3 regions of the Bradyrhizobium sp. CIAT3101 genome follow, and region 3 is predicted to be linked to each of the others. Evidence: riboswitches for the same ligand, from Rfam matches in the RefSeq annotation. Region 3 holds a riboswitch; each other region holds the start of a gene.
What was found. A riboswitch is a leader RNA that binds a small molecule or an ion and turns the genes downstream of it on or off. The one in region 3 is predicted to bind cobalamin.
Positions count from the first base shown of each region.

Region 1: another riboswitch for cobalamin. It lies ahead of QA645_RS28690 (DUF1636 domain-containing protein); the one in region 3 lies ahead of QA645_RS38580 (ribonucleoside-diphosphate reductase subunit alpha).
Region 2: another riboswitch for cobalamin. It lies ahead of QA645_RS20785 (TonB-dependent receptor); the one in region 3 lies ahead of QA645_RS38580 (ribonucleoside-diphosphate reductase subunit alpha).

Region 1 covers NZ_CP121634.1:6,052,788-6,056,995, reverse strand. Annotated here, with positions in the region: gene QA645_RS28700 (cobyric acid synthase) at 1-659, opposite strand, end outside; gene cobO (cob(I)yrinic acid a,c-diamide adenosyltransferase) at 683-1,318, opposite strand; cobalamin riboswitch at 1,359-1,579, shown strand; gene QA645_RS28690 (DUF1636 domain-containing protein) at 1,675-2,049, shown strand; gene cobW (cobalamin biosynthesis protein CobW) at 2,046-3,080, shown strand; gene cobN (cobaltochelatase subunit CobN) at 3,080-4,208, shown strand, end outside.
Region 2 covers NZ_CP121634.1:4,411,212-4,415,419, forward strand. Annotated here, with positions in the region: gene QA645_RS20780 (nuclear transport factor 2 family protein) at 1-214, shown strand, start outside; gene QA645_RS20785 (TonB-dependent receptor) at 304-2,439, opposite strand; cobalamin riboswitch at 2,859-3,066, opposite strand; gene QA645_RS20790 (Cj0069 family protein) at 3,347-4,208, opposite strand, start outside.
Region 3 covers NZ_CP121634.1:8,250,603-8,254,810, forward strand. Annotated here, with positions in the region: gene QA645_RS38570 (extracellular solute-binding protein) at 1-264, opposite strand, end outside; gene QA645_RS38575 (HAD hydrolase-like protein) at 705-1,385, opposite strand; cobalamin riboswitch at 2,073-2,287, shown strand; gene QA645_RS38580 (ribonucleoside-diphosphate reductase subunit alpha) at 2,408-4,208, shown strand, end outside.

The DNA.
Region 1 (4,208 bases), 2.2 Mb from region 3:
CCGCGCCATGCGGTCTTCTGCGCGATCAGCTTGTAGCCATCGTCGAACAGCGCGGGATCGCCACGGAATTTGTTGATGACAAACCCCTGGATCATCGCGGCATCATCGGGGTCGATCACCGTCCTGATGCCGACGAGTTGCGCGATGACGCCGCCGCGATCGATGTCGCCGACCAGCACGACGGGGACGTCCGCCTTGCGGGCAAAGCCCATATTGGCGATGTCGGCCTTGCGCAGATTCACTTCAGCCGGACTGCCGGCGCCTTCGACCAGCACCAGATCGGCGCGCGCCTTCAGGCGCTCGAAACTCTCCAGGACCGCGCCCATGAGTGACGGCTTCATCGCCGCATATTCGCGCGCACGTGCGGTCGCGATGCGCTTGCCATGCACGACGACCTGTGCGCCGACATCGGTCTCGGGTTTCAGCAGCACCGGGTTCATGTCGGTGTGCGGCTCGACGCCTGCGGCGAGCGCCTGCAGCGCCTGCGCACGGCCGATTTCGCCGCCATCGACGGTGACGGCGGCATTGTTCGACATGTTCTGCGGCTTGAACGGGAGCACGCGCAGGCCGCGTCGCGTGAACGCGCGCGCGAGGCCGGCGACGATGAGCGATTTGCCCACGTCCGAGCCGGCCCCCTGGATCATCAATGCGCGTGCCATGGTTTTTTCAGAGCTTGGCGTCGTCAGAACTCGACGCCGGCCTGCGCCTTGATGCCCGAGCGGAACGGATGTTTCACCAGCGTCATCTCGGTGACGAGATCGGCGATCTCGATCAGCTCGTCCTTGGCGTTGCGCCCGGTGAGCACGACATGCGTCATCGGCGGCTTCGAGGTCTTCAGGAAGTCGACGACCTCCGCGATGTCGAGATAGTCATAGCGCAGCGCGATGTTGATCTCGTCGAGCACGACCATGCGCAGATTGGCATCGAGGATCAGCTCCTTGGCCTTCTCCCAGCCGGCGCGCGCCGCCGCGATGTCGCGGGCGCGGTCCTGCGTCTCCCAGGTGAAGCCTTCGCCCATGGCGTGGAACTGGCAGAGCTCGCCGAAATGCCCGGTCAGCAGGCGCCGCTCGCCAGTGTCCCAGGCGCCCTTGATGAACTGCACGACCGCGCAGGGAAAGCCATGGGCGACGCAACGGACGATCATGCCGAACGCGGAGGAGGACTTGCCCTTGCCGGCGCCGGTGTGGACGATGACGAGGCCCTTTTCGCCGCTCTTGGTCGCCATGATCTTGTCGCGGGCGACCTTGATTCTCGCCATTTTCGCGGCGTGCTTGGCGTCGGTTTCCTCGGCCGTCTGGGTGTCCGGCTCAGGCTTCATCTGACAGGGTCCTTCGGCTTGACAAGAGGCGGCCGGGGGCAAATGGTGACCCGGCGTTGGTTCCTGTCCTATGACAGGCGAAGAGGGAATGCGATAGGGTCCGAATCGGCAAGATTTGGGTCCAAACTGCAGCCGCCCCCGCGACCGTGACCGGAGAGATGCCCAAAGCCACTGATCCTACTTGCGGATCGGGAAGGCGGGGATCGAAGGGGAAACCCTGCTCCGCAAGCCGGGAGACCTGCCAGCGCGGACGATTTTTGGACCGGCGGACGGGGTGTTCCGCGACGGGGAAACGGGCCTTCGCAGAGAAGGTTCGTGAGCCTCTTCGCCTCCCGCTGTTACTTCTGGAAGAGGCGATGACCGTCACACTGCATGTCTGCATCACCTGCCGCGCCGGCCAGACGCTTGGCGAGGGCGAGGTTACGCCCGGCAAGCGTCTGCATGGTGCGATCCTCGAGGCCGGCGTGCCCGACGGTGTCAATGTGGTTCCCGTCGAATGCCTGTCTGCATGCAGCCAGGGCTGCTCGGTCGCGCTGAGCGCGCCCGGCCGCTGGTCCTATGTCTATGGCCGGCTGTCGGATGCCAACGCGCAGGACGTGGTCGCGGGCGCTGTCGCCTATGCCGCCGCGCCCGACGGCCTCGTGCCCTGGCGCAGTCGGCCGGAAATCTTTCGCAAGCAGTCGCTTGCCCGCATTCCCCCCATTGCCGTGTTGCCGGAGGCCGCCGAATGAATTCGCTCGCAAAAGTCCCTGTGACGGTCGTCACCGGTTTTCTCGGCTCTGGCAAGACCACGCTGATCCAGCATCTGCTCAGCAATCCCAACGGCAAGAAGCTCGCGGTGCTCGTCAACGAGTTCGGCAGCGAGGGCGTCGACGGCGAGATCCTGAAGTCCTGCGCCGATGCGAACTGCCCGGAGGAGAACATCGTCGAGCTCGCAAACGGCTGCATCTGCTGCACCGTCGCCGACGACTTCATTCCGACCATGGAGAAGCTGCTGGCGCGGCCGGTGAGGCCCGATCACATCCTGATCGAGACCTCGGGGCTGGCTCTGCCGAAGCCGCTGCTGAAGGCGTTCGACTGGCCGGAGATCCGCTCGCGGATCACGGTCGACGGCGTGATCGCACTGGCCGATGCCGAGGCTGTCGCCGCCGGTCGCTTCGCGCCGGATCCGGTTGCTGTCGAAGCACAGCGCGCGGCCGACGAAAATCTCGATCACGAGACGCCGCTGTCGGAGGTGTTCGAAGACCAGATCGCCTGTGCCGATATCGTGCTGCTGACCAAGGCCGATCTGGCCGGCAGCGCCGGCATCGAGGCCGCCAAGGCGCTGATTACCGCCGAGATGCCGCGCCGCGTGCCGATGCTGCCCATCACCGACGGCGCGATCGACGCGCGCGTCATTCTTGGTCTCGGCGCCGCCGCCGAGAACGATCTCGCCGCGCGCCCCTCGCACCATGACGGCGAGGAAGAGCACGAGCACGACGATTTTGCTTCGGTCGTGATTGATCTGCCTGAAGTGACTGACGTCGATGCGCTGGTCGCATCCGTCCAGAAGCTGGCCCGCGAGCAGAACGTGCTGCGCGCCAAGGGCTACATCGCAGTGGCGGGCAAGCCGATGCGCCTGCTGCTGCAGGCGGTCGGCGAGCGCGTGCGCCACCAGTTCGACAAGCCCTGGGGCGCGGGCGGCAGGCAATCGAAGCTCGTCGTGATCGGCGAGCACGGCGATATCGATGAGGCCGCGATCAAGGCGGGATTGGGAGTCTGATGCACGTCGTCTTCCGCGAGAGCCGCGGTCTGGAAGAGACCGCGACGCCAAGGGACATCGGCCAGGACCCGGCCGATCTCGTGGTGCTCTCGTACTCGGATTCCGATCTGGCGGCGTTTGCGGCCGGCTGGCGGCGCGGCCGCAACAGCCTGCCGTCGCTGCGCCTGGCGAACCTCGCGGAGCTCCGTCATCCCCTCTCGGTCGATACCTATGTCGAGCGCACGCTGTCGCAGGCGCGCGGCATTCTGGTGCGGCTGATCGGCGGTGAGTCCTATTGGCCCTATGGCCTCGCGGCGCTCCAGCAGCTGGCAAGAGATCGCAACATCGTGCTCGCCGTGCTGCCGGCCGATGGTCGCGACGACACGCGGCTCGATGCGTACTCCACCTTGCCGGTCTCGACGCTGCGCCGGCTGAAAGTGCTCTGCGACACCGGTGGTCCCGTTGCGGCGCAAGCCGCGATCGCGCAGCTCGCGCTGGCCTCGGGTCTCTATGCCGGGCCCGTCGTCGGCGAGATGAACGTGCCCGAGATGGGTTTCTACGATCCCGCACGTGGCGTGATCGCCGCGCCGTTGACGGGCGAAGGAAAGCCGCGCGCGCTGGTGACGTTCTATCGCTCCTATCTCACCGCCGCGGACACCGGCCCGGTCGATGCACTGATCGCTGCTCTGCGCGAGAAGGGCTTTGACGCGCACGGCGTGTTCGTGACCTCGCTGAAGGCTGCGGGCGTCGCAGATTGGTTGCGGGACCATCTCGCCAAGAATCCTCCGGCTGCGATCGTCAATGCGACGGCGTTCTCGGCGATGGGCGACGACGGCACGACGCCGTTCGATGCCGCGTCATGTCCGGTGTTCCAGGTCGCGCTCTCATCGGCGCGCCGTGAGGATTGGGCGGAGTCGCTGCGCGGCCTGTCGCCCGGTGACCTCGCGATGCATGTGGTTCTGCCCGAGGTCGACGGCCGGCTGTTCGCGGGCGTGGTGAGTTTCAAATCGGCTGCCGCGCGCGATCCGGATCTGCAGTTCTCGCATCTGGCGCATCAGCCGGACGAGGAGCGCGTGAATGCCATCGCCGCCCGCGTTGCGGCCTGGCGGCGGCTTGCGGAGACACCGGCCGCCGAGAAGCGGCTGGCCA
Region 2 (4,208 bases), 3.8 Mb from region 3:
GACGGCACCCGAAGCCGTGATCGAATGGACCCATTGGAAGCGCAAGCAGGGCACCGCGCTTCGTGGTGACGAATGGTACGTTTTCGACACGGAGAGCGGACGCATCAAGGAGATCCGGGCCTACTACGCCGCGCCCGCAGATCCTTCGGTTCGGATCTGCGAGCTCGTGGCGTTCGACTATGAGAAGCGGGGTTATCACCTCTCGCACAAATAGCGCTTACTGTCTCGCGCCCACCAATCGCTCGCGAACCATCCGTGCGATCGCCGGCGTGATCCTGCTGACCCTGCCGCACCTGACGAAAATCACCACTTGAACGACGCGGCCACCTCGTAGCTGCGCGGTGCGCCCAGGATGATCTGGTCCGTGTACCCCGGATCGCCCCAGGCCGCGTAGAGCTTGTTGGTCAGGTTGCGGACGCGGAACGACAGCCGCGTGTTCTCGACACCCGTGAAGTAGGTTTTCGGGATGTCGACGAACGCGAACGCGTCGAACGTGGTGTAGGCGTTCATGACGACCATGTTGTCCTGGTAGTTGAAGCGGTCTCCGACATGGCGCATCGAGGCGCCGATCTCGACCGGCAGCGCCGTCTCGAACCGATACGATGCGCCCGCATTGGCGACGAAATTCGGAACGTTGGGCGGCGTATTGCCGGCATAGGATTGGAATACACCGCTGCTGTCGACGTAGTTGAAATCGACGAAATGCGACTGCAGGAAGGCGACGTTACCCCACAATTTCAGGCCGGCGATCGGATTGGTCGCCGCTGCGATCTCGATGCCCTTGGAGTGGATCTTGCCGGCGACATTGAACAGGTTGCCGCTCTCGGGAATGTAGACGTTCTTGCGCTCGATATCGAAGGCCGAGAAGGTGAACTCAGTGCGCTTGTCGGCCGACTGCACTTTCACGCCGGTCTCATAGGTCCGCGACGTCGTCAGCAGCAGCGGCACTGACGGCGCGAGGATGAAGATGTTGGCGACCGTCGGGTCGGCTGCGGTCGCATACTGGCTGTACAGAATGACACCGGGCGCGATGTCCCAGGTATAACCGGCGCGGCCCGTGATGGGATTGAACGTCGTCGAGAAAGGATAGCCCTTTGCCGACTCCAGAGTGCCGTCCGGGAAGAAGCGTGTCCTGTCGAGCTTGATGTCCTCGAACCGGATGCCGCCGATCAGCGCGAAGGTCGAGGTCAGCTTGATCCGGTCCTCGAACGAGAGCGAGGCGGTGTTGACGCGGGTGTAGATCTTCTCGTCGCTGCGCGGGCCATAGAGCCCGCGGTCCGGATTGAGCAGATCGACGTAGTCATTGAAGAACAGCGTGTCCTGCGAGACGTTGAACTGGTTGTTGCTCGCCATGACGGTGGCGACGAAGCGGTTGTCCAGGCCGCCGATGTTGGAGTTGACGGTGAGGTCGGTGATGTTGCCGTAGAGCCGCTGCGCGTGGTCCAGCGCGAGGCGTTCGCGATAGATGCTCTGCGCGCCGGCGAAGCCGCCGACGGTCTGGTCGAACGACGAGATCTCGTTGTTGAACCAGTGACGGTGGGCGTCATAGCCGTAGACCTGGCTCTTCAGCGAGACGTTGTTGGTGATGTCCCATTGAAAGCCGGAGCGCAGCCACAATTCGCTGGCGCCGCTGTGATTGTCGAGCACGTTGTAGTTCGTGGTCAGCGTGCGCGCGTCGATGGTGGGCGCGACAGGCGTGCCGCCGCCGAGATAATAATTACTCCAGGTCCCCGACACGATGCCCGTGGTCGGCACGATGCCGGCCCCGTTGGCCGGTACGATCGGCGTGCCCCAGTAGAAGCGGTCGCTGTCCTGCTTGTACTCGGCCGCGCCCCAGACCTTGAGGCTGTCGTTGACGCGATAGTTCAGCTGGCCGGAGACGTTGGACAGCTTCGAATAGCTGTCGTCGATGAAGCTCTTGTCGTTGAAATGGCTGATGTCGAAGCGGTAATCGAGGCCGTCGATCAGCGTCGAGCCGCCCGAGCCGTAGCCGGCGCGATAGCCGTTGAAGGAATCGTAGGAGGTGAAGGCCTCGTTGACGACAGGGCCGGTGTGCGGCGCCTTGGTCACGTAATTGATGGCACCGCCGGTGGCGCCGAGGCCTGCGACCAGCGAGTCCGGGCCCTTGATGATCTCGACCTGCTGCAGGCCTGCCACATCCATCGGGCGGCCGGTCATGGTCGACGGCCCGACCGGGATGCCGTTGTAGAGGGTGGTGAGCTGGTCGCCGCTGAAGCCACGCATCGAGAAGATCGCGGGCGCGCCGGGTGCATCGCCGCCGATCACGCCGGTTGCTGCCTTGGCGACGTCGGTGGTGGTCCTGATGCCCCGGTCCTGCATGGTCTGCTGGCTGATCACCTCGACGGTCGCCGGCGTCTGCCGCGCCGTGATGCCGAGCCGTGAGCCTACATCGGTAACGACGGCCGTGTTCAATGGCATTTCGACCGGGGCGCTCGCGCTCGGGACGATCGGGCGCGCAACGACGGAGGTGGCCGGCTTGCGGCCTGTGGTCCGACGTGCCGTGCGAGGCTTTTGGTTGCCCGGGCTGACCGCGGGAGCCGGCTTGGGCGTGGACGGAGAGACGGTCACGGGACCGATCTCCACCGGCGGCCTGTTCTGGGTCACGCTCTGCGCGAGCGCTGCCGACGACAGCGACACCGAAGAAAGCAGCGAGATCAGGAAAGCACGCGAAAACCCTAGCGTAACGCCAGCACGAAAATGAAGATGTTGCACAACAACGCTCTGCGGCGACGCAAACAAACTGCCACCGCGGTTGCCTCTGTCATCTGCTTTCGCCCATTGAGGCAGATGCTTCGGCTACTGGTCCGACATCGGGGCACCCCGCCCAATGCGTTCGCGCGTGACTCATGGCTGGCAGCAGGTTTCCTGGCTCGCGGGTCATCGCCTTCGACCACCTTCCCAGAGGCCCAAGCGGGCTCCAGTGGTTTTGCTGGTCGTCGGCTATCCGCCTACAGTTGCGGGGGCAGCCGCGGAATTGCCCACTGACGTGGACGCACCGCATTCCCTTGGATAGTCCTTGCGGACACTACCGAGCGAAAAATTGGCATCCGCGGTCGGGCAGGTCAACACCGGGGGTGGGCCAGAATGTCGCAACGAGGAGCGATGGCGACGGACCGTGTCACTTTGGCAACGATCTCGTCACGTCATCAGTTCGTGCAAACCCGTCCAGCCGGTGTAGAGGCCGCCGAAGACGATTAAGGCCGCCGAGACGCGCTGGTCAGCGGCTGCGAAGCGACATGCTGCGGCAGCACCGCGCCGGACTGCGTGATCTTGCAGCCCGGCCAAGTGAATTGCATTTGAAGGCGATCGGCTTGCTTCGGAGCAATTATCGCCCGGCGCCCACCAATCGCTCGCGAACCGTCCGGGCGATCGCCGGCGGCGCCTCATCGGGGATAGCGAAGCACGAGCTCGCATTGATCTCGCAGAGAACATAACTGTCGGCGCCATCCGCGTCGCGGGGCCCGAAGAGGAAGTCGGCGTCCCAGATCACCGGCAGCGATGCTTCGTCGATGGCCAGCAGCTTCATCATCTGCGGCGTCCATTCGTCCTCCATCCGCCGCCGCAGCGCCTGGAATGATGGTGCGTCGGGTCCGTGCATGATCCGCGGCCCCGGTTGTGCCTCAGGTGCATCCGGTCCTTGCGGTGGTGGAGGGATCAAGGCCTTGATCAGTTGATGGCCGAAGCCTGCGACCCTGGCGCCGCTCATGTAGCAGCGGATCATTCCGTCGGGCAGGCGCGGTTGAAACGGCTGATCGATGATGCAGCCGCCCCAGCCGAAATAGGGTTCGCATCGCGCGATGAAGGCATCGAGCGGCATGTCCTCCGGGTGGCTGCCGCGCAGCGCATGGAGCACGCGAACCGCCGGGGTCGCATTTGGTAGCGCCTCGACCTTCCAGACGCCCTGGCCGCCGTTGCCGCGATTTTGCTTGAGCACGCGCGGGCCGTCGGCCCGCAGCCGTGGTGGAAATTCCGCTGCGAAGGCGGCCGCGCTGTCGTAGCGATGGGTGTCGGCGCCCCAACCGAGATTGCGCGTCCGGTAGAGCACCTCCTTGACGCCCATCTTCAGGATGACGTCTGGATGCGCGCTGACCCACGGGACGCGCGCTGCGACGTCGCGCAGCAAGGCGTCCAGCTCAGCGCGCGTCTTTCCCTGGTGGATCGGATCGGCCCAGACCAGCACGCCGTCG
Region 3 (4,208 bases):
CCAATAGGCGTCGTCCGGATAAAGCTCGGGCGTCACTTTGATGCCGGAGAGTTTCTCGAATTCGGGCAACTGGGCCGCGACCGCATCGGCATAGGGATGAATGTCGTAGGCCCAGACGATCGATGTGCCTTCGAATTGGCGCCAGTTGATGTCGTCCGCATTAGCTTGGGTGATGGCCGCTCCGGCCAAAAGCATGGAGCAGATAAGAGCTTTCTTGATAAAATTGGCCGAATGGCCGCGCAAAACGGCGAGTGTCCTTAGCATGTTCCCCTCCGATATGGGCTCTTTGGCCCACAAACCCACGTGCCTCTCCTCTTGCAGAGGCCGCAGCAGCGTGAAGGCTAGCCGCCGCTATCAGCCGTAAGCGGCCTTTCCAGACGAAGATTGGGTAAGTTTGGGTAATGTGAGAATGACGAGCCAACTACGTCTTGGATCGGTAGGCGCGGCGGTAGCTCTCGGTGCCGGACCGTCATCGTGGCGAACCGGCTGATAGGCGGCCCGGAATGTCATCAACCGGAATGGCCCAAGTGCGCGAACTCGCGCAGCCCTGCCGCGAGAAAACCGGCAGAATAGTTCAATTCCATTCCTAGCCGCTACAATAAACGCGACGCTCTATAACGCGCCGGTCGTGGCATTCTCAGCCTAGTGACGGCGCATGCGGCATCGCTCCAACAGGACAACAGGTATTGTTCTTTGATTATCGCTTATGCATCCCGGAAAAAGCCATGCCCCTGCAGAATCGGCAACAGCTCGTGATGGCTGCGAATGATGTAGTCCGGTTCTGCTGCCTGCAATCGCGAATCGGAGACAAATCCGCCGGTAATGGATACGCTTATGAGCCCGAGGTCGCGAGCAATATTCGTTTCGACTGGCATATCGCCGATGATAAAGGTCGCCGAAGGCTTGATGTCATTCTCTTGAATATAGCGACGAAGCCGCTCCCCTTTGGTCATTGACTTGAACTGCGTGGCGCGGCTTTCAAAAGCGATCACCTCATTAATGTAGTCATTAATTCCAAGCCTTCGCAATTGCGATCGGAGAGGCTCAGCGATATGGTTACTCACGATGATGGACGAAGCGTCTTGCTGGCGCGCGATTTCCAGAATTCTACGAGCGCCTTCGCGCAGATCAGTTTTGCCCGCAAAATGTTCGTAGGTGTCGTGAAACATTGCACCCGCATCTCGATCCATGTCGGCAATTTCCGAGTCCGACATTCCCAGACTGCGATAGAGGATAGAAAGCGGGACATCGCAGTGGTCGCGAAACGTAGCCATATCGATAGTTCTGCGACCAAAGCGATCCAGTATTGTATTCGTCGTCTGTAGTAGCACGTGCGCATCGTCGAGCAACGTGCCATTCCAATCGAATACAAGAGCAGGTTTCATGATTCGACTTTCAGGAGTGGATTGCGCATAGGGAAGATCCGCCGTTGAATTCCGCAAGATTCTATTCGCACGCTTCTGCCCTTCTGCCGTTAGCATCTCGAACGTGGATGATGAGAGATCGATACCATCATGCTTGCACGTTAGCGACGATACGAGAACTAGGAAGGGCAGATGGGATACGGGTTAGCGTGAGAGAAACGAGCGGGAAACATCCGACATGATAATCTTCTTGTTGAGGAGCGCAGCCTCTGCGCGAGGATAAGTTCGGCATAGGCTACGTGAACACATCGTCTGACGATCTTAAGCAAGCGTCGTACCACTGCACAAACAAAGTGACTCGACCCATCTCACCGGTCATCACCCGAAAAACACGACAGTCTTGTGAAGCGGCATTGCTCACAACTCGTCGAAGTCGCAACACATTGTCTGGAACGCGACATCGGTACTAAATAGCAAAGGCTAACCGGACGGAGTCCTTCCAAACTTCACTGTCCTAGAAAGGAGAGAGCCAAATTCGTGGCCGACTCGCTAACGCGGCTGCGCAAGCCTGGCCGCTCTCTCGGTGTCGATGACAACGCCCATCGGAATCAAGAGAGGTCAGAAGCAGAAGCCCCTGAGATTTCAGCACTCCACAAGCAAATCCGCGCCGGTACGTTCATCAGCTGTTGACAGCGCGTCCCGAGAGTCACTACATATCGGCATCACGGTCCACTTGATTGCAAGATCTAGTGGCTAAGAGGGAAGCCGGTGAACTGCGCCTTGCGCGCGGAATTCCGGCGCTGCCCCCGCAACTGTCAGCAGCGAGCTGCTTCCGAACGACGTCACTGGTGCGACTGCGCCGGGAAGACAGGAAGTGCAACGACCTGCGAGCCAGGAGACCTGCCGTGATGATCAGAACGTCCACGGGCGGGGTGTCCCGGCGGTCGCTTGCATGCACTGTTCGGCACCTCCAGTGCCGGCGTTTTTGCAGCGCCCTTGCCTACAGCCCCGTTCAAACACAACACGCATCACGGGGCCTATTGATGTCACTGAACCTACATGACGCGGACACCGCATCCGCACCCATCATCCACTTCCGTCCACAGTCACTTGCGGGTGCTTCCAGCGAGCCGGCCATGCAGATCATCCGCCGCAACGGCAAGGTGACCCCGTTTGACTCTGCCAAGATTGCGGTGGCCATGACCAAGGCCTTTCTGGCCGTCGAAGGCACCACGGCAACCGCCTCGCGCCGCGTGCATGAGAGCGTTGAGCAATTGACCGCCGAGGTCGTCACCGCGCTGATGCGGCGCGCCAGCGAAGGACGCACCTTCCACATCGAGGATGTTCAGGATCGGGTCGAACTCGCCTTGATGCGTAGTGAGAACCACAAGGTCGCACGCGCCTATGTGTTGTATCGCGAAGAGCGCACGCGTCAGCGAGCCCAGGAGGCAGCCGCGCAGCCGACGCCCGCCAGCGATTCGACCCTTCACGTCACGTTGGCGGATGGTTCGCGTGTCGGGCTGGATACCAGTCGCCTCGCGCTGATCATCGGCGAAGCCTGCGCCGGCCTCGATGGCGTCGCTGTGAAGCCGGTGCTGGCAGAGACCACCCGCAATCTCTACGACGGCATCAGCCAGGACGAGCTAGCGCAGGCTTTGATCATGGCAGCACGCACGCTGGTCGAGCACGAGCCAAACTATGCTTACGTCAGCGCCCGTTTGCTGCTCGACAAGCTCCGCGGCGAGGTACTCTCGCGCGTTCATGGCGTTGCGACGTCGGCCTCGCAAGCGGACATGGCGACGCGCTATGCTGAATACTTTCCGACCTATGTGAAAGTCGGGATCGCCGCCGAGCTGCTCGATCCCGAACTCGCCCGCTTCGATCTCCACAGCATAGCGGCGGCGCTGAAGCCGGAACGCGACCTGAACTTCCAGTTCCTCGGACTTCAGACGCTTTACGACCGCTACTTCCTGCATCAGCACGGCAAACGGATCGAACTGCCGCAGGCTTTCTTCATGCGGGTTGCGATGGGGCTGGCGCTGCGCGAGATCGATCGCGAGGCAAAGGCGATCGAGTTCTACGATCTATTGTCATCTTTCGACTTTATGGCCTCGACACCCACCCTGTTCAATTCTGGCACGCTGCATCCGCAGTTGTCGTCCTGCTTTCTCACCACCGTCGCCGATAATCTCGACGGCATTTTCAAATCGATCAAGGACAATGCGTTGCTCGCCAAATATTCGGGTGGCCTCGGCAATGACTGGACGCCAGTTCGCGGCTTAGGCGCTCACATCAAGGGCACCAATGGCGAGAGCCAGGGCATCATCCCGTTCCTCAAAGTTGCCAACGACACCGCGATCGCCGTCAACCAGGGTGGAAAGCGCAAGGGCGCGGTCTGCGCTTACCTTGAAACCTGGCACCTCGACATCGAGGAATTCCTCGATCTTCGCAAGAACACAGGCGACGACCGCCGCCGCACCCACGACATGAACACCGCGAACTGGGTGCCGGACCTGTTCATGCAGCGCGTCGATGCCGACGGCGAGTGGACGCTGTTCTCGCCGGACGAGACGCCAGACTTGCATGATCTCTACGGCGAGACATTCAGGACGGCCTACGAGGCCTATGAAGCGAGAGCGAAGGCCGGCGGCATGCGCCTCTTTAAAACAGTGCGCGCCACCGACCTTTGGCGTCGCATGTTGACCATGTTGTTCGAAACCGGCCATCCCTGGATTACCTTCAAAGACCCCTGCAACCTGCGCTCGCCACAGCGCCACATGGGCGTGATCCATTCCTCGAATCTTTGCACCGAGATCACGCTAAACACTTCGGCCGATGAGGTCG